One region of the Bradyrhizobium sp. USDA 4011 genome, then DNA from elsewhere that is predicted to be linked to it. Evidence: predicted binding sites of a transcription regulator. Region 1 holds the regulator's gene; each other region holds the start of a gene.
What was found. The regulator PhoB, encoded in region 1, activates phosphate uptake and scavenging genes when phosphate is short. The targets are predictions, from matches to a motif close to TGTCATNNANCTGTCAT.
Positions count from the first base shown of each region.

Region 2: the regulator PhoB is predicted to act here: its motif matches at 1,803-1,819, upstream of phnF (phosphonate metabolism transcriptional regulator PhnF).
Region 3: the regulator PhoB is predicted to act here: its motif matches at 2,435-2,451, upstream of pstS (phosphate ABC transporter substrate-binding protein PstS).
Region 4: the regulator PhoB is predicted to act here: its motif matches at 2,060-2,076, upstream of ACVW1C_RS34075 (UDP-2,3-diacylglucosamine diphosphatase).

Region 1 is NZ_JBSSGG010000001.1:4,981,514-4,985,718, reverse strand. Features, by position in the region: gene ACVW1C_RS23350 (acetylornithine transaminase) at 1-295, opposite strand, end outside; gene ACVW1C_RS23345 (GcrA family cell cycle regulator) at 792-1,304, shown strand; gene phoB (phosphate regulon transcriptional regulator PhoB) at 1,486-2,196, opposite strand; gene phoU (phosphate signaling complex protein PhoU) at 2,327-3,043, opposite strand; gene pstB (phosphate ABC transporter ATP-binding protein PstB) at 3,055-3,876, opposite strand; gene pstA (phosphate ABC transporter permease PstA) at 3,873-4,205, opposite strand, start outside.
Region 2 is NZ_JBSSGG010000001.1:1,967,696-1,971,900, reverse strand. Features, by position in the region: gene phnE (phosphonate ABC transporter, permease protein PhnE) at 1-35, shown strand, start outside; gene phnE (phosphonate ABC transporter, permease protein PhnE) at 32-880, shown strand; gene phnF (phosphonate metabolism transcriptional regulator PhnF) at 1,049-1,774, opposite strand; gene phnG (phosphonate C-P lyase system protein PhnG) at 1,891-2,352, shown strand; gene phnH (phosphonate C-P lyase system protein PhnH) at 2,357-2,965, shown strand; gene ACVW1C_RS09090 (carbon-phosphorus lyase complex subunit PhnI) at 2,969-4,072, shown strand; gene ACVW1C_RS09085 (alpha-D-ribose 1-methylphosphonate 5-phosphate C-P-lyase PhnJ) at 4,069-4,205, shown strand, end outside.
Region 3 is NZ_JBSSGG010000001.1:7,413,324-7,417,528, forward strand. Features, by position in the region: gene purQ (phosphoribosylformylglycinamidine synthase subunit PurQ) at 1-226, shown strand, start outside; gene ACVW1C_RS34940 (tripartite tricarboxylate transporter substrate-binding protein) at 232-1,212, shown strand; gene ACVW1C_RS34945 (DMT family transporter) at 1,221-2,156, opposite strand; gene pstS (phosphate ABC transporter substrate-binding protein PstS) at 2,495-3,547, shown strand; gene ACVW1C_RS34955 (hypothetical protein) at 3,573-4,115, shown strand; gene ACVW1C_RS34960 (PaaI family thioesterase) at 4,072-4,205, opposite strand, start outside.
Region 4 is NZ_JBSSGG010000001.1:7,236,835-7,241,039, forward strand. Features, by position in the region: gene ACVW1C_RS34060 (c-type cytochrome) at 1-611, shown strand, start outside; gene ACVW1C_RS34065 (Lrp/AsnC ligand binding domain-containing protein) at 622-867, opposite strand; gene thiD (bifunctional hydroxymethylpyrimidine kinase/phosphomethylpyrimidine kinase) at 1,061-1,858, shown strand; gene ACVW1C_RS34075 (UDP-2,3-diacylglucosamine diphosphatase) at 2,100-2,912, shown strand; gene ACVW1C_RS34080 (glycosyltransferase family 4 protein) at 2,909-4,000, shown strand; gene ACVW1C_RS34085 (threonine/serine dehydratase) at 4,043-4,205, shown strand, end outside.

The DNA of each region.
Region 1 (4,205 bases):
CGGAATTGCAGAAGAACACGAAGTCGGCAAAGCTCTGCTCGCACAGCCGCGCGGCCAGCACCTCGCCGTCCGGGCTCTTGAACAGGTTCGACATGTGCCAGAGCTTGGTCGCCTGCTCCTGCAGCGCCTTGACCAGATGCGGGTGCGCATGTCCGAGCGCGTTCACCGCGACACCCGAGGTGAAATCGAGATAGCGGTCGCCGTTGGTTGCGATCAGCCAGGCGCCCTCGCCGCGCTCGAAGCCGAGATCGACCCGGGCGAAGACGGGGAGCAGATGCGACGAGGCGTTGGTCATGGCGTTCACTGCCGGTTTGAAGCCGTCAATTGCTGCGCGCCTTGACGCCAACGCAGCAACCGCCAGCTTCGGAAAACAAAACGGCCGCCTTTGCGGGCGGCACGTGCGGGTCATTCTATGCGGCGGCCGGTAAGTGTCAATCGCCAGGAGCTAGCCTTTGCTGGCCTTCCTGCAATGCGAAACTAGCGCAATCCGGAGCATTCCGGTGCGGTGGAAAAGCCTCACAGCAATGCTTAACTTTGTGGGAACATGTGGACGCACGGCCGCGGACTCTTGCGCCAGAGTCACGCCATATTGTAGCGTTTGGCCTGTCGGGTACGACATCTCGTGCGGCAGTACTGGACCCTCTAAGTAGCCTTCGTGTCTCGCGTAAACGTTCGGGCGCAACACCGTGCCCGGCGAGGGCTAAGGGATTCTGGCCGCAGGGATATTTGTCCAGATTGGCTCGCAGCGCCGCTCCGATGAGTGGCCGGCGCCATGCGAAAGGAAGAATGCGATGACTGTATTGACCTGGTCCGACGATCGCGTCGAGCAGCTGAAGAAGCTCTGGGAATCCGGCCTCTCAGCCAGCCAGATCGCGGCGGAACTTGGCAATGTGACGCGAAACGCCGTGATCGGCAAAGTACATCGGCTCGGCCTCTCCGGCCGTGCCAAGGCGCCCTCCACGGCTGCGCCGCGGCAGCGCAAGGCCCGTCCCGCCCAGCACATGATGCGGGTGGCGCGCCCGGTGTCGCGCGGCAACACCGCGCTGGCGCACGCCTTCGAGGTCGAGATGGAGCCCGATCCGATCTCCTTCGACAATGTGGTGCCGATGAGCCAGCGGCTGTCGCTGCTCGAGCTCAACGAGGCCACCTGCCACTGGCCGGTCGGCGATCCCTCGAGCCCGGAATTCTTCTTCTGCGGCGGCAAGGCGCTCGCCGGCCTGCCCTATTGCGCGCATCACTCGCGCGTCGCCTACCAGCCCGCCGCCGATCGCCGCCGGCCATCGGCGAAGCCACAGATCAAGTAGCACTCGGGAAACTTGCCTGGACTGCAAAAGCAAATCCCCGCGAAAGCGGGGATTTTTTTGTGGTTGCCGTCATTGCGAGGAGCGAAGCGACGAAGCAATCCATCGTTCCGCATTTGCGGTAGGATGGATTGCTTCGCTACGCTCGCAATGACGGGACCGTTGTTGCGATTGGCGGCCAGCCTTACGGCTGCGGCTCGGCTTTGGCGAAGCGGTCGTCGAGCGCATAACCGGCGCCGCGCACGGTGCGGATCGGATCCTGCTCGCGGCCCGGATTGAGCAGCTTGCGCAGGCGGCCGATATGCACGTCGACGGTACGCTCATCGATATAGATGTCGCGGCCCCAGACGCTGTCGAGCAGCTGCTCGCGGCTGAACACGCGGCCGGGATGCTCGAGGAAGAATTCGAGCAGCCGATACTCGGTCGGACCGAGATCGATCGGACGTCCCGAGCGCGCCACGCGGCGCTTCTCGCGGTCGAGCTCGATATCGCCATAGGTGAGCACGGTCGCCAGCCGCTCCGGGCTAGCCCGCCGCAGCAGGCCCTTCACTCGCGCCAGGAGCTCCGGCACCGAGAACGGCTTGACGATGTAATCGTCGGCGCCGGTGGCAAGCCCGCGCACGCGCTCGCTCTCCTCGCCGCGCGCGGTGAGCATGATGATCGGAAGCTGCTTGGTCTCGGGACGCGCCCGCAGGCGGCGGCACAGCTCGATGCCGGACAGGCCCGGCAGCATCCAGTCCAGTACCACGAGGTCGGGAACGCGCTCCTTCAGGCGGGTGTCGGCATCGTCGCCGCGCCCGACCGTTTCGACATCGTAGCCTTCCGCATCGAGGTTGTAGCGCAACAGTGTCGTCAGCGCTTCCTCGTCTTCGACTACCAGAATGCGTGCGCTCATCGGTTTAAGTTCTCTCTCTGTGGTGATCCGTTGCCCAGACGCAAACCGAAACGCTTACTTTCCTGGGCATAATCCCCGCGGAAACGACTTGTCGTGAAGACAATCCGGCTCCGCGCCCGCGGATCATGTCCTAGGTACCCGGCACAGTGGTGGCAAAATTGGTCATGTCGCCCTTCGGGCGCTTGTCGGTGATCTGCTGGCCCTCGATCATGTAGAACACGGTCTCGGCGATATTGGTGGCGTGATCGCCGATCCGCTCGATGTTCTTGGCGCAGAACATCAGATGGATGCAGAACGAGATGTTGCGCGGATCCTCCATCATGTAGGTCAGCAGCTCGCGGAAAAGCGAGGTGCAGATCGCATCGACCTCCTCGTCGCCCTTCCAGACGTTCATCGCCGCCGGCAGGTCGTGCGCGGCATAGGCGTCGAGCACCGACTTGACCTGCGACAGCACGAGGTCGGTCATGTGCTCCAGGCCGCGGATCAGCTTCAGCGGCTGGAAATCGCTTTCCAGCGCCGCGACGCGCTTGCCCATGTTCTTGGCGAGGTCGCCGATCCGCTCGAGGTCGGTGGCCACGCGCATCGCGCTGACGATTTCACGCAGGTCGATCGCCATCGGCTGGCGGCGGGCGATCGTCAGCACTGCGCGCTCTTCGATGACGCGCTGCAGATTGTCGATCTCGATGTCGGCGGCGACCACGCGCTTGCCGAGAGCGACGTCGCGACGGATCAGCGCGTCGACCGACTCGGTGATCATCCGTTCGACGAGGCCGCCCATCTCGGCGACCAGGCGGGTCAACTCCTGCAGGTCGCTGTCGAATGCCTTGGCGGTATGTTCAGAAGCCATCTTGTATCTCCTCAGCCGAACCGGCCGGTGATGTAATCCTGAGTCCGTCGATCGCTCGGCGAGGTGAAGATCTTGTTGGTGTCGTCGAACTCGATCAGCTCACCGAGATACATGAAGGCGGTCTTGTCGGAGACGCGCGCCGCCTGCTGCATGTTGTGGGTGACGATCGCGATCGTGTAGTCCTCGGAGAGCTCCTGGATCAGCTCCTCGACCTTGGCGGTCGAGATCGGATCGAGCGCGGAGCACGGCTCGTCGAACAGGATCACCTCGGGCCGCACCGCCACGGTGCGCGCGATGCACAGGCGCTGCTGCTGGCCGCCGGAAAGCGACAGGCCGGAGGCGTTCAGCTTGTCCTTGACCTCGTTCCACAGCGCGCCGCCGCGCAGCGCCTTCTCGACCCGGTCGTCCATCTCGGACTTCGAGATCTTCTCGTAAAGGCGGATGCCGAAGGCGATGTTCTCGTAGATCGTCATCGGGAACGGCGTCGGCTTCTGGAACACCATGCCGACCCGCGCACGCAGCAGATTGAGGTCGAGCTTGGGATCGAGAATGTTGGTCTGGTCCAGCATCAGCTGACCGACCGCGCGCTGGCCCGGATAGAGATCGTACATCCGGTTGAATATCCGCAGCAGGGTCGACTTGCCGCAGCCGGACGGACCGATGAACGCGGTGACGCGGTTGGTACCCAGCGTCAGGTTGATGTTCTTCAGCGCGTGGTGCTCGCCGTAATAGAAATTGAGGTTGCGCACCGTGACTTTCGGCGGCGCTTCCGGCAGCGGCGTATGCGGTGCAACGTGGCTCGGGTTACTGGTTGAAACGGAGAGCTCGGTCATTTTGCGGCCCTTTCGGCACCAAGGATACGCGCGCCGATATTCAGCGCGAGCACGGTGAATGTGATCAGCAGTGCGCCGCTCCACGCCAGCTCTTTCCAGTAGGCGTAGGGGCTCTGCACGAAATTGTTGATGGTCACCGGCAGGTTGGCCATCGTCTTGGTCAAGTCCCAGCTGAAAAACTGGTTAGACAGCGCGGTGAACAGCAGCGGCGCGGTCTCGCCGGCGACACGGGCGGTCGCCAGCAGCACGCCGGTGATCAAGCCGCTACGCGCAGCACGATAAGCGATCCGCTTGATCACCAGCGAGCGCGGCAGGCCGAGCGCGGAGGC
Region 2 (4,205 bases), 3.0 Mb from region 1:
GCGGCCGGCTGTTCGGCAAGGAGACCCGGCGATGAGCCAGCTGCCGAAGCCGGACACCGCGGACTTGCGTGCGAAATACCCCGGCGTGTTCGAACGCCCCGCCTCGGCGCGGCTGGCGATGCCGGCCACGATCGTGGCAGCGCTCGCGATCTTTGCATACGGCCTGGTCGATCTCGACTTCTCGCCGTCCAGGCTGATCTCGGGAATGAGCCAACTCGGCTGGATCACCATGATGATGATCCCGCCGAATCCCGGCGCATCGTTCCCGCTCTATATGCAGGCGCTCGGCGAGACGCTGTCGATCGCGCTGCTCGGCACCACGCTTGCGGCGCTCTTCGCGCTGCCGGTCAGCCTCTTGGCGGCGCGCAACATCATCCCCTCGAACCTGATCCGCTTTCCAGTGCGCCGTTTCCTGGATTCGATCCGCGGCGTCGATACGCTGATCTGGGCGCTGGTCTGGATCAACGTCGTCGGCCTCGGCCCGTTTGCCGGCGTGCTGGCGATCATGGTCTCCGACTTCGGCGCGTTCGGAAAGCTGTTCTCGGAGGCGATCGAGGCGGCGGACCGCAAGCAGGTCGAGGGCATCCGTGCCTCCGGCGGCAACGCGCTGCATGAAATCCGCTTCGGCCTGCTGCCGCAGGTGCTGCCTGTGATCGCCGGGCAGGTGCTCTATTTCATCGAATCGAACACGCGGTCGGCCACCATCATCGGCATCGTCGGCGCCGGCGGCATCGGGCTGCAGCTCGCCGAGCAGATCCGCGTGCTGGAATGGCAGAAAGTGTCGTTCCTGATCCTGATGATCCTGATTGCGGTCGCCGCGATCGACTTCATCTCGAGCAAGCTGCGCTTTGCCATCATCGGCCAAAGGGCGGTGGTGTAGCCTCTCCTTCGCCTCTCCCCGCGAGCGGGGAGAGGCCGGAATTTTCGCGTAGCGCAAATTCCGGGTGAGGGGGACTCTCCCCGGACTCACAGCTTCCGGATTCGCCGAGACAGCCCCTCACCCCAACCCTCTCCCCGCAAGCGCGGGGCGAGAGAGAAGAGCACATCGTCAGCTATTCTCGACGAGAAACTCCACGCGCTCGGCGGCGAAGCGCGAGCGCTTGGTCACCAGCGGGCGGTCCAGCATATCGACATCGGTCGCGTCGACCACCAGCACCGGCCGGCCCAGCGGCAGATCGAGCCGTGCGGCGTCGGTCGCATCGGCAATCGCCGCGGTGATCCGGGTCGAGGCGCGGTGGTAGTCCTTCACGCCGTAATGCCCGAGCAGCTTCGTCATCGAGCGAACGTCGGCAAACACGCTGCCAGCATCGGGAAAGCGCTCGGCCGACAGCCAGGTGGTGGAAACGCAGATCGGCGTCCGGTCGGCGAGACGCACCGCTTCGATCCGGATCAGCGGCGCGCCAATCTTCAAGCCCAGCTCGCGCGCGATCTCGCGATTGGCAACATCGCTGCCTGCATCGATCAGTTGGCCGCGCGGCTCGTGGCCGCCGGCGCCGACGATCTCCGAGAATCGCGTGCGTGAGCGCAGCGGATAGGCGAGACGCTGGGCTTCGACATAAGTGCCGCTGCCGCGCTCGGCGCGCACCAGGCCGCGCTCCGCCAATGCGGCGAGCGCCCGCCGCACGGTGTGGCGGTTGACCCGGTAAGTCTCGGCGATCTCCATCTCGCCGGGCAGCTTTTCACCCGCGGCAAAGCGGCCGTCGGCGATGCCGCGCTCGATGCCGTCAGCGACCTGCCGCCACAAGGCGACGCCGGAACTTTCCTGCATGCTCATGGCGCGGTGATACCAGAAATCTTCGATTTGTCACGAAACAGTCATGGCGCTCGGCTATCAAGTTGTCTATTATCATAGACAACTTGATGCAAGCAAGGTTGCCCATGAATTCGAACATGAGTTCGACCGGACCAGACAGCAAACAGGCCCAGCGCAAGGCCGCGATGACGGTGCTGGCGCACTCCGCCGCGGCCGACATCGCAGGCAGGCTGGCGGCGATCGCGGTGCCCACGCATGAAAACCTGCGCGAGCCGGAGAACGGCCTCGTGATGCTGCGCGGGCGGATCGGCGGTGACGGTGCGCCGTTCAACCTCGGCGAGGCGACGGTGTCGCGCGCGGCGGTGCGGCTTGCGACCGGCGAGGTCGGCTTCGGCTACACGCTCGGCCGCGATGCGCACAAGGCGCAGATGATCGCGCTGTGCGACGCCATGGTGCAATCGGCGGAGCTGTCCGGCGAGGTCGAAGCGAAGGTGATCGCGCCGCTGCGTGTCGCCATGAATGCCGAACGCGCCCGCAAGGCCTCGGAGACCGCGGCGACGCGGGTTGATTTCTACACCATGGTGCGCGGTGAGGGGTGATGCTATGACGACGATTGCCGAAATGCCCGCGGGCTTTGCCGACAAGGTGCTGTCGGCGCAATCCACATTCCGCTCCGTGATGGATGCGATGGCGCGCCCGGGCAGCGTGCAGCGCGTCGCGGCAAGCGTCGGAACGCTCGCCGGCTTGATGCGCGGCGCGGCCGCGATCGCGCTGACGCTGTTCGATCACGATACGCCGATCTGGCTCGATGCCGCGATGTCGGCGACGCCGGACGTTGCCCGCTGGCTGAAGTTTCACGCCAGCGCGCCCGTGGTTACGGATGCGGCGATCGCAAGCTTCGCGCTGATCGGCGATGCCGCGAACCTGCCGGCGCTCGAGCGTTTCGCGTTCGGCAGCAGCGAGTATCCTGACCGGTCGACCACGCTGGTCCTGCAGGTCGACAGCCTGACGCAGGGGCCGGCCTTCGAGCTGAAGGGGCCCGGCATCGACGGCAGCGCGCTGCTGCAGGCGATGATCAAGCCGCGCGACCTGTTCCAGCGGCTGTCGATCAATGAAGCGCTGTTCCCGCGCGGCATCGACGTCGTGCTGGTCCATGACGACAAGATTGTCGCGATCCCGCGCACCACGCGGCTGATCGCAAGCGGAGTGTGAGCGATGTATGTAGCCGTCAAGGGAGGCGAGCGCGCCATCGAGAACGCTCATCGGCTGCTGGCGCATGAGCGGCGCGGCGATCGCGATGTGCCCGAGGTGACGCCGGCGCAGATCTCCGAGCAGCTCGCGCTCGGTGTCGACCGCGTGATGACCGAAGGCTCGCTCTACGATCGCGAGCTTGCGGCGCTCGCGATCAAGCAGGCGCGCGGCGACATGATCGAGGCGATCTTCCTGGTTCGCGCCTTCCGCGCCACGCTGCCGCGTTTTGGCGCCACTGAACCGGTCAACACCAGCGAGATGCAGGTGCGGCGGCGCATCTCCTCGACCTTCAAGGACGTTCCGGGCGGCCAGATCCTGGGGCCGACCTTCGATTACACCCATCGCCTGCTCGATCCGCAGCTCGCGGAAGGCTTTGTACCGGAGCAGCCGATGACCGCGGAAGCCTCGCAGGCGGCAACGCCGCGGGTCACCGACATTCTCGGCCGCGACGGTTTGATCGAATCGTCGCCGCAGGCAGCTAGCAACGCACCGGTCGGCGACCTCACGCGCGAGCCGCTGAACTTCCCGGCCGATCGCGATCTGCGGCTGCAGAATCTGGCGCGTGGCGACGAGGGCTTCCTGCTCGCGCTCGGCTATTCGACGCAGCGCGGCTACGGCCGCAATCACCCCTTCGCCGGCGAGATCCGCTTCGGCGAGGTCGAGGTCGAATTCTCAGCCGAAGACGTCGGCTTCGCGGTGCCGCTCGGCTCGATCGAACTGACCGAGTGCCAGATGGTCAACCAGTTCAAGGGCTCGACCACCGAGGCGCCGTGCTTCACCCGCGGCTATGGCCTCGCCTTCGGCCAGAGCGAGCGCAAGACCATGTCGATGGCGCTGGTCGACCGCGCGCTCCGCGCACGCGAACTCGGCGAGGAGGCGGCGGCGCCAGCGCAGGACGAGGAGTTCGTGATGTCGCACTCCGACAATGTCCAGTCGACCGGCTTCGTCGAGCATCTCAAGCTGCCGCATTACGTCGACTTCCAGTCCGAGCTCGGCCTGCTGCGCAAGCTGCGGCAGGAGTTCGCGGAAGCCAATGAGACCGTGGAAATGCAGGAGGCCGCGGAATGAACGCGCCGACGTACAATTTTGCCTATCTCGACGAGCAGACCAAACGGATGATCCGCCGCGCGATCCTGAAGGCGATCGCGATCCCCGGCTATCAGGTGCCGTTCGCGAGCCGCGAGATGCCGATGCCCTATGG
Region 3 (4,205 bases), 2.4 Mb from region 1:
GGGCGAGGGCCGGGTGCTCTATCGCTACTGCTCCGCCGAGGGCGTGGTCGACGAGACCTCGAACTTCAACGGCGCCGCGCATTCGATCGCCGGCATCGTCAACGAGCGCGGCAACGTGCTCGGGATGATGCCGCATCCGGAAAACCACGTCGAAGAAATCATGGGCTGCACCGACGGCCGCGGCCTGTTCGCAGGGCTGGTCCAGCATCTGGAAAAGGCGGCCTAGTTATCATGCTGCGAAGGTGCCTTGCCGCGGCGGCGGCCGCGGTCCTGCTGCTTGCGACGGTGGCCAACGCGCAAGATGCCTCGAAGCTGAACTTCCCGAAGCGTCCGATCACGATGATCGTGCCGTTCACGGCGGGCGGCACCTCGGACGTGATCGCGCGCGCGGTCGCCGACCAGATGAGCGTGGCGCTTGGCCAGACCATCATCATCGAGAATGTCGGCGGCGCCGGCGGCTCGACCGCGCTGACCCGCGCCGCGCGCGCCGAGCCGGACGGCTACACGATCGCAATCGGCAACGCCGGCACCAATGCCGCGACCTACACGATCTATCCGAAGCTGTCGTTCACGCCGGATTCCTTCGCGCCGATCGCCGTGGTCGCCAAGACCTTCGGCATCGTCGCGCTGCGCAAGGATTTTCCGGCCAGGGACCTCAAGGAATTCATCGACTACGCGAAGAAGAATCCGGGCAAGGTCAATCTCGGCCATGCCGGCATCGGCTCGTCGAACTATTTGATCTGCAAGAGCTTCGTGCATGCCGCCGGGATCGACGTGCAGCTGGTCGGCTATCGCGGCGCGGCGCTCGCGCTGACGGACGCGATCGGCAGCCAGATCGACGGCGTCTGCGATGCCGCTGCCTCGGTGTCGCAGGCGATCGACGACAAACTGGTGAAGGCGGTCGTGGTCGGCTCGACCGTGCGGCTCGCCTCGTTGCCGGAACTGCCGACCTCGGCCGAGGCCGGCCTAGCCGAGTTCGAGGCGCAGGGCTGGAACGGCCTGTTCGCGCCGAAGGGCACCCCGGGCGAGATCATCGCCAAGCTCAACGCCGCCGCGCGCACCGCGGTCGCGAGCGAGGCGGTGAAGAAGCGCTTCGTCGAGCTGTCGACGGTTGCGCCCGAGGCCGATGAGCTCGCACCCGAAGTGCTGCAGCAACTCGTGACGCGCGACGTCGCGAAGTACCGCGCGTTGCTGGCGGACGACAAGAAATAGCCGGAAGGCTATCCTCGCAACCTGCCAAGCCAGCGCTTCACGGCCTCGCCCGGGATTGTCATCGCGGCGACGCCGGCCATGACCAGCAAAACGCCGAGGACCAGGTTCGACGGCACGGCTTCCCCGAGCAGGATCACCGACAACGCGACGCCGATCGGAATCCGCAAATACCCTTGCGCATTCGTGGTGAGCGTGCCGAGCCGCGTCAGGCACATATAGAACAGCATCAGGCCGAACGCGCTCGAGAAGATGCCCATCACGACGGTGGCGACCAGCGCCTGCGGTGTCGGGTGCAGCGTCCAGGGATGGTCGACGATCAGGGCGACCGGCAGCAGCACGGTGCCGCCGAACAAGAGCGAGCCGGCGGCCACCACCATGGGATCGTAGTCGGAGAGACGAAGCCCGAAGATCGTGGCGCAGGCGAACGAGACGGTGGCGAGCAGGATCGCGATCTCGGCGACAATCTCCTTGCCGAAGCCCGAGAGCGCGTCGAGGCCGATGATCGCGACCGTGCCGGCGAGGCCGAGGATCGCGCCGACGAATTTGAGCGGCGAGGCCGGCTCGTGCCGCGTGATCGCCCAGGTGATCAGGAAGGCGAAGATCGGCGTCGTCGAGGCCAGCACCACGGTGTTGGATGCCGGCACGTAGAGCTGCGCCCAGGTGATCACCAGGAACGGGATCGTCGAGTTGATGGTCTGCTGGAAGGCGAACAGCTTCCAGGCCTTGATGCCGGCCGGGATGCGGATGCCGCGGATCCGCAGCACCACGAGCAGGAAGGCGGCTGCGACCAGCGAGCGCGCCGAGATGAAGGTGACCGGCGGGATCGAGCCGAGTCCGATCTTGGTCAGCGGATAGGTCGAGCTCCAGCAGCAGGCCAGCGCCAGCAGCAGCGCGTAGTCGCGCCAGCCGCGCGCACCCGGCGCGGTTGACAGGATCGGCGTCATCGCGGGAGCCGTCACGCCGCCCGTCTTAGCTCTTTGTCTGAGCATGATCTTTTCGGAAAACCGCTTCACACTTTCCGGATCATGCTCTGGCTGTGCTCTTCGGCACCTTGATTGGCTCCCCCGCGCATTGGCGAACGGCGGAGCAATCTAGCGCAGCCGCGCGGAAAGGCTAGGGTATTGAATTCGTGTCGATATTCCGTTCGGCGGCAATGGCGATCGAGATCAGGCGCGGGGCCCGACAGAGCTCGTCCGACCCGCGACTGAGGCTCCCGGCTAATATTACTATTTTGTGACATGGTCCACATGAACCCGGGGCGCGTTCGGCTAGACTCAACGCCATGACAAAGCATTTCAGATTACCGATCATTTTCATTGCTCTGGTCGTCGCAACGCAATGTCTGGCTGCGGAGACCAGGGGCGCAGGCTCAACCTTTGTGTCGCCTGTGATGGCGAAGTGGATCGATGCCTACAAGGCGACGACCGGCAACACCGTCAGCTATCAATCGGTCGGCTCGAGCATCGGCGTCGGCCTGATCAAGAAGGCCGCGGTCGATTTCGGTACCAGCGACATGCCGCTCGATTCGAAGGAGCTCGACAGGCTCGGCATGGTGCAATTCCCGATCGTGATCGGCGGCGTCGTGCCGGTGGTCAACATCGCCGGCGTCAAGCCTGGGCAGATCCAGTTCACGGGACAACTGCTCGCCGACATCTATCTCGGCAAGATCAGATTGTGGAACGACCCGGCCATTCAGGCCGTCAATCCCGGGCTGCAGCTGCCGCGCACAGCGATCACAGTGGTTCACCGCATCGACGGCTCGGGCACGACGTTCAACTGGTCGAACTATCTGTCGAAGGTCAGCGCGCAGTGGAAGGCCGGCGTCGGCGAGGGCACGTCGGTGGAATGGCCGGTTGGCCTCGGCGGCAAGGGCAATGACGGCGTCGCCTCACTCGTCAGCCTGATTCCCGGCTCGATCGGCTATCTCGAATATGCCTATGCGCTGCAGCGCCTCGACCGGATTTCCTTCGGCCTAGTGCAGAACAGCGCCGGCAATTTCGTCACCCCGGACGCCGCATCGTTCCAGGCCGCGGCGTCGAGCGCGGACTGGACGGCGGCGCAGGATTTCAACCTGGTGCTCACCAACGCGCCGGGCGAGGACGCCTATCCGATTACGGCGACGACGTTCGTGCTGATGCATAAGCAGTCGAAATCGCCGGAGCGGTCAGCAACCGCGATCGACTTCCTGCGCTGGTCACTGCAGAGCGGCAGGCCGCAGGCGCAATTGCTGAACTATGTGCCGTTGCCGGCCACGCTGGTCGAGCAGATCGAGCGCTACTGGCAGCATAATTTCGAGGCGCTGACCGCCTCGGCTTCGGCGCCCGGCAAGCGCTGACGCGGCATTCGGCAATAGTAGAGCGATGGACGCCGACCCGGCGTCCATCGAAGCGCATCACCGAGAGGTCGGCCGACAGCGCCGAGACGAAGTACGCGGCGCCGACCTTCGCCCCGCTGCCCTCGAAGAAGAACGGGGCGTTCTCGCCGCCGAACTTGACATAGGCCGGGCTGGTCGACGGCGCGTGGAACGGTCCTGCGGTGATGCCGCGGTTGGCATCGAAGAACACCAGCGTGTCGTAGTTCACCTTGCGGTCGTTGGTGGTGTCATGGCGGCGACGCGGATCGAATATTTGACGTCGAGCGTCGAGGCGTTGGTGCAGGTCGCGGTCGCCGCCGCGGAACATGAGAACGTCTCGATCGGCGCCGAGGTCACCAGCACCGGGCTGAACGAGAAGCGGCCGGCAGCCTGCAGCGCCGCGACGATGCCGGGATCGGTCGTGAAGTCGCTGCGCGACAGCGAGAAGCCCTGGGCCCCGATGCCGCCGAATGCCCCGATTCAATCGGAGCGGCCTCCGGCGCGCTCTACGTTGTTGCTTCCGGCGGCGCCTTGCGCTTCGTCCGCTTGATGGTGCCGGAGAAGCTGAACAGCGGCCGCTCGGCCGATGTCAGCATGCCGCGCACGAAGATCAGCGATCCGCCGGCGCGGGTGACCTCGC
Region 4 (4,205 bases), 2.3 Mb from region 1:
AGGGCACGTCGCCCTCGGGGACGCATTATTTTCCGGCGTTTCCCTACACATCCTACCAGCACGCCAGGCTCAATGACGTGCGCGACCTGTTCGCCTATCTGAAGACCTTGCCGCCGGTCGCCGGCAAGGTGCGCGACCACGATGTGCCGTTTCCCTTCAACATCAGGCGCAATGTCGGTGTCTGGAAATTCCTGTTCATGGACGGCAAGCCGTTCGTCGCGGATGCGAGCCGCTCGGCGCATTGGTATCGCGGCGCCTATCTCGTCAACAGCTTCGGCCATTGCGCCGAGTGTCACAGCCCGCGCAATTTCCTCGGCGGCATCGTCAGCGCGCAGCGCTTCGCCGGTGGCCCGAATCCGGAAGGCGAAGGCTGGGTGCCCAACATCACGCCGCGGGGGATCGCGGACTGGAGCGCGAGGGACATCGCCTATTTCCTCGAGAGCGGCCAGACGCCGGACGGCGACAGTGCCGGCGGATCGATGGTGCGCGTGATCCGCAACACCTCGCAGCTCTCACCAAGCGATCGCGACGCGATCGCCGAGTACATCAAGTCGCTGCCGCCGGTCGAGGGGCCGCCGAAGCCGGTCAAGAAGAAAGAGAAGGAGTCCTAGCGGGCGCGTCCTACTTCGCTCCGAACGCCTTGAAGGTGATGATGGTGAGGGTGTCCTGGATGCCCGGGATCACCTGAACCTTCTCGTTGATGAAATGGCCGATGTCGGTGTCGTGGTCGACGTAGAACTTGACCAGCAGATCGTAATTGCCCGCGGTGGAGTAGATCTCGGACGCAATCTCGGCCTCCGCCAGCGCGTTGGCGACGGCATAGGACTGGCCGAGCTTGCATTTGATCTGGACGAAGAAAGGAACCATCAAAGTCGTCTCCGGGGATTTGGCCGACTATAGGCCAAAAACCGGCGGCCAAGGCAAGGGGACAGGAAGGGGGCGCGCCAAGGCCAACGCGCGGTAAAGTCCGGCGAACTTGCTGCCGCTGGGCGGCCGGGCTAGGACAGGCCATGATCTTGTTCGTCATGGTCTCATTCGTCGCAACCGCCGGTCCCGCAACATGACGCCGGTCGCGCTCACCATTGCCGGCTCGGATTCCTCGGGCGGGGCGGGCATCCAGGCCGACCTCAAGAGCTTTGCCGCGCTCGGGGTCTATGGCGCCTCCGCCATCACGGCGCTGACCGCGCAGAACACCACGGGGGTCAGCGGCATCCATCCGGTGCCCGCTTCGTTCGTCACGGCCCAGATCGATGCGGTGTTCTCCGACCTCGACGTCGGCGCGGTGAAGATCGGCATGGTGGCGCAGGCCGAGACGATCGTGGCGATTGCGGACGGGCTGAAGCGCTGGGCGCCGCGCCACGTCGTGCTCGATCCGGTGATGGTCGCAACCTCGGGCGATCGGCTGCTGGCTGCCGAGGCGGTCGATGCGCTGAAGACCATGCTGTTTCCACTGGCCTCGCTGATCACGCCGAACTTGCCGGAAGCGGCGGCGCTGCTGAACGAGCCGGTCGCATCGAGCGAGGCCGACGTCGCGCGACAGGGCCGGCAATTGCTGGCGATGGGATGTCGCGCGGTGCTGGTCAAGGGCGGCCACGGGCACGGCGCCGAGAGCATCGACTATCTGATCGATGGCGCGCGCAGCATCGCGCTCGCGGCGCCGCGCATTGCGACATCGAACACGCACGGCACCGGCTGCTCGCTGTCATCGGCGATCGCGGCGGGACTCGCGAAAGGCGAGGCGCTGGAGACCGCCGTGCGCAACGCCAAGGCCTGGATCACCGATGCGATCGCGCAGGCGGATCGCTTCGCCATCGGCCACGGCCACGGACCGGTGCATCACTTCCACAAGTATTATTGAAAGCTCGGAGGCTTCATCCGGGCTCAGCATTTCGTTGCTCAAATGCGCGTTGTTCCGCCGCATATGAAGGCAACACAACGCCCGTTCCGCACAGCTGCGTCCACCCATGTCGCCAGATTGTCGCACGCCGCTGTTATCCGCACTGGAGGGGCGTGCTGCTGATTCTCGTTAACTGTTAGTGAGGCCTTGGGTCGCGGGGATCGTCATCGCCTTGTCACAGGAATCTGTTAGGTGCACAGGCATGGGAAGTGACTCCTTGAGTGAAGAGAGCCCCGAGCGGCGCTTTCGCACTTTGTTTATCTCCGATGTTCATCTCGGAGCCCGCGGTTCGCAAGCCGACCGCCTGCTGGACTTCCTCCGCTCCCACGATGCCGACACGATCTACCTCGTTGGTGATATCGTCGACGGCTGGGCGCTGAAGTCGAACTGGTACTGGCCGCAGACCCACAATGATTTCGTGCAGAAGATGCTGCGCAAGGCGCGCAAGGGCGCCAAGGTGATCTACGTCCCGGGCAACCATGACGAGTTCCTGCGCAAATATTACGGTACGCATTTCGGCGGCATCGACGTGGTGGAGAACACCGTTCACACCGGCGCCGACGGCAAGCGCTACCTCGTGATCCACGGCGACATCTTCGATCTCGTGGTGCAGAACGCGCGCTGGCTCGCCCATCTCGGCGACAAGGCCTACGACTTTGCGATCCAGATGAATCGGTTCGTCAATTTCTTCCGCAAGATGTTCGGCGTGCCGTACTGGTCGCTGTCGCAATGGGCCAAGCTGAAGGTCAAGAAGGCTGTGAACTATATCGGAGCGTTCGAGGCGACGCTGGCCGGCGAGGCGCGGCGTCACGGCTGCGACGGCGTGATCTGCGGCCACATCCACTACGCGACGATTCATGACGAGCACGGCATCCGCTACATGAATTGCGGCGACTGGGTGGAGAGCTGCACGGCGCTCGCCGAGCATGAGGACGGCCATTTCGAGATCATCACCTGGACCGATCCGGTACGCCGGATCGCGCCGGTTCCGCGAGTGACGGCACGCGCTGCATGACGCATATCCTGGTCGCGACCGATGCGTGGCATCCCCAGGTCAACGGGGTTGTCCGCACGCTGACCATGATGGCACAGGCGGCCAAATCGCTCGGCGTCGAGGTGAGCTTCCTGACGCCGGACGAGTTCCGCACCTTCGCGATGCCGAGCTATCGCGATCTCCGGCTGGCGCTGCCGTACCAGGCCAAGGTCGCCAGCCTGATCGAGGCGGCCAAGCCCGACAGCATCCATATCGCGACCGAAGGCCCGATCGGGCTGTCGGTCCGCCGCTATTGCCGTAGGCGCGGCCTGCCGTTCACGACGAGCTTCCACACCCGCTTCCCCGAATACGTCTCGGCACGGACGCCTGTGCCGGAGGCCTGGGTGTGGCGGGCGCTGCGCTGGTTCCACAGGCCGAGCCGGGCGGTGATGGCTGCGACCCCCGCGCTCGCCACCGAACTGCGCCAGCGCGGCTTCCGCAACGTGGTGCTGTGGTCGCGCGGCGTCGACACCGCGCTGTTCCATCCGCGCGATGTCGATCTCTGCCTGCCGCAGCCGGTCTATCTCAGCGTCGGCCGGGTGGCGGTGGAGAAGAACCTCGAGGCGTTCCTTGATCTCGATCTGCCCGGCACCAAGGTGGTGGTCGGCGACGGGCCGGCGCGGGCGGCGCTGGAGCGAAAATATCCGGAAGCCCTCTTCCTCGGCGCCCGCCATGGGGAAGAATTGGCCGAGATCTACGCCGCGGCCGATGTGTTCGTTTTCCCCAGCCGCACCGATACGTTCGGTTTGGTGCTGCTTGAAGCGTTGGCCAGCGGCCTGCCGGTTGCCGCTTTTCCGGTCACCGGTCCCCGCGACGTGATCGGCTCGGCGCCGGTCGGCGTGCTCGACGAGGATCTGCGCCGCGCCTGCCTGGAGGCGCTCAGCATCCCGCGGCAGGCCTGCGTCGATTTCGCCGCGCTCCACACCTGGCAGGCGTCGGCCCGGGTGTTCATCGACCGCTGCATGAACGTCCGCCCCGCGGCGCCCGACGGCGAGGGCGAGGCGCTCGAATTCGGCGCCGAAGAGCATCATTTCGCGGCCTTGCCGGCGCCTCAGCCAAACTCACGCTAAAGCGTCTTGCCGGGTTGCCCGCCGCCGCGATACAAATTGTGGATGACGGACATCACTCTCAATCCACCCGTCGCTGCCGCGGACATCGATGCCGCCGCAAGGGTGGTCGCGCCGTTCGCGGTGCGCACGCCGCTCCTGACTTTCCCCGTTCTCAACGAACGCGTCGGCACCCAGGTCTTCCTCAAGCCCGAGATGCTGCAACGGA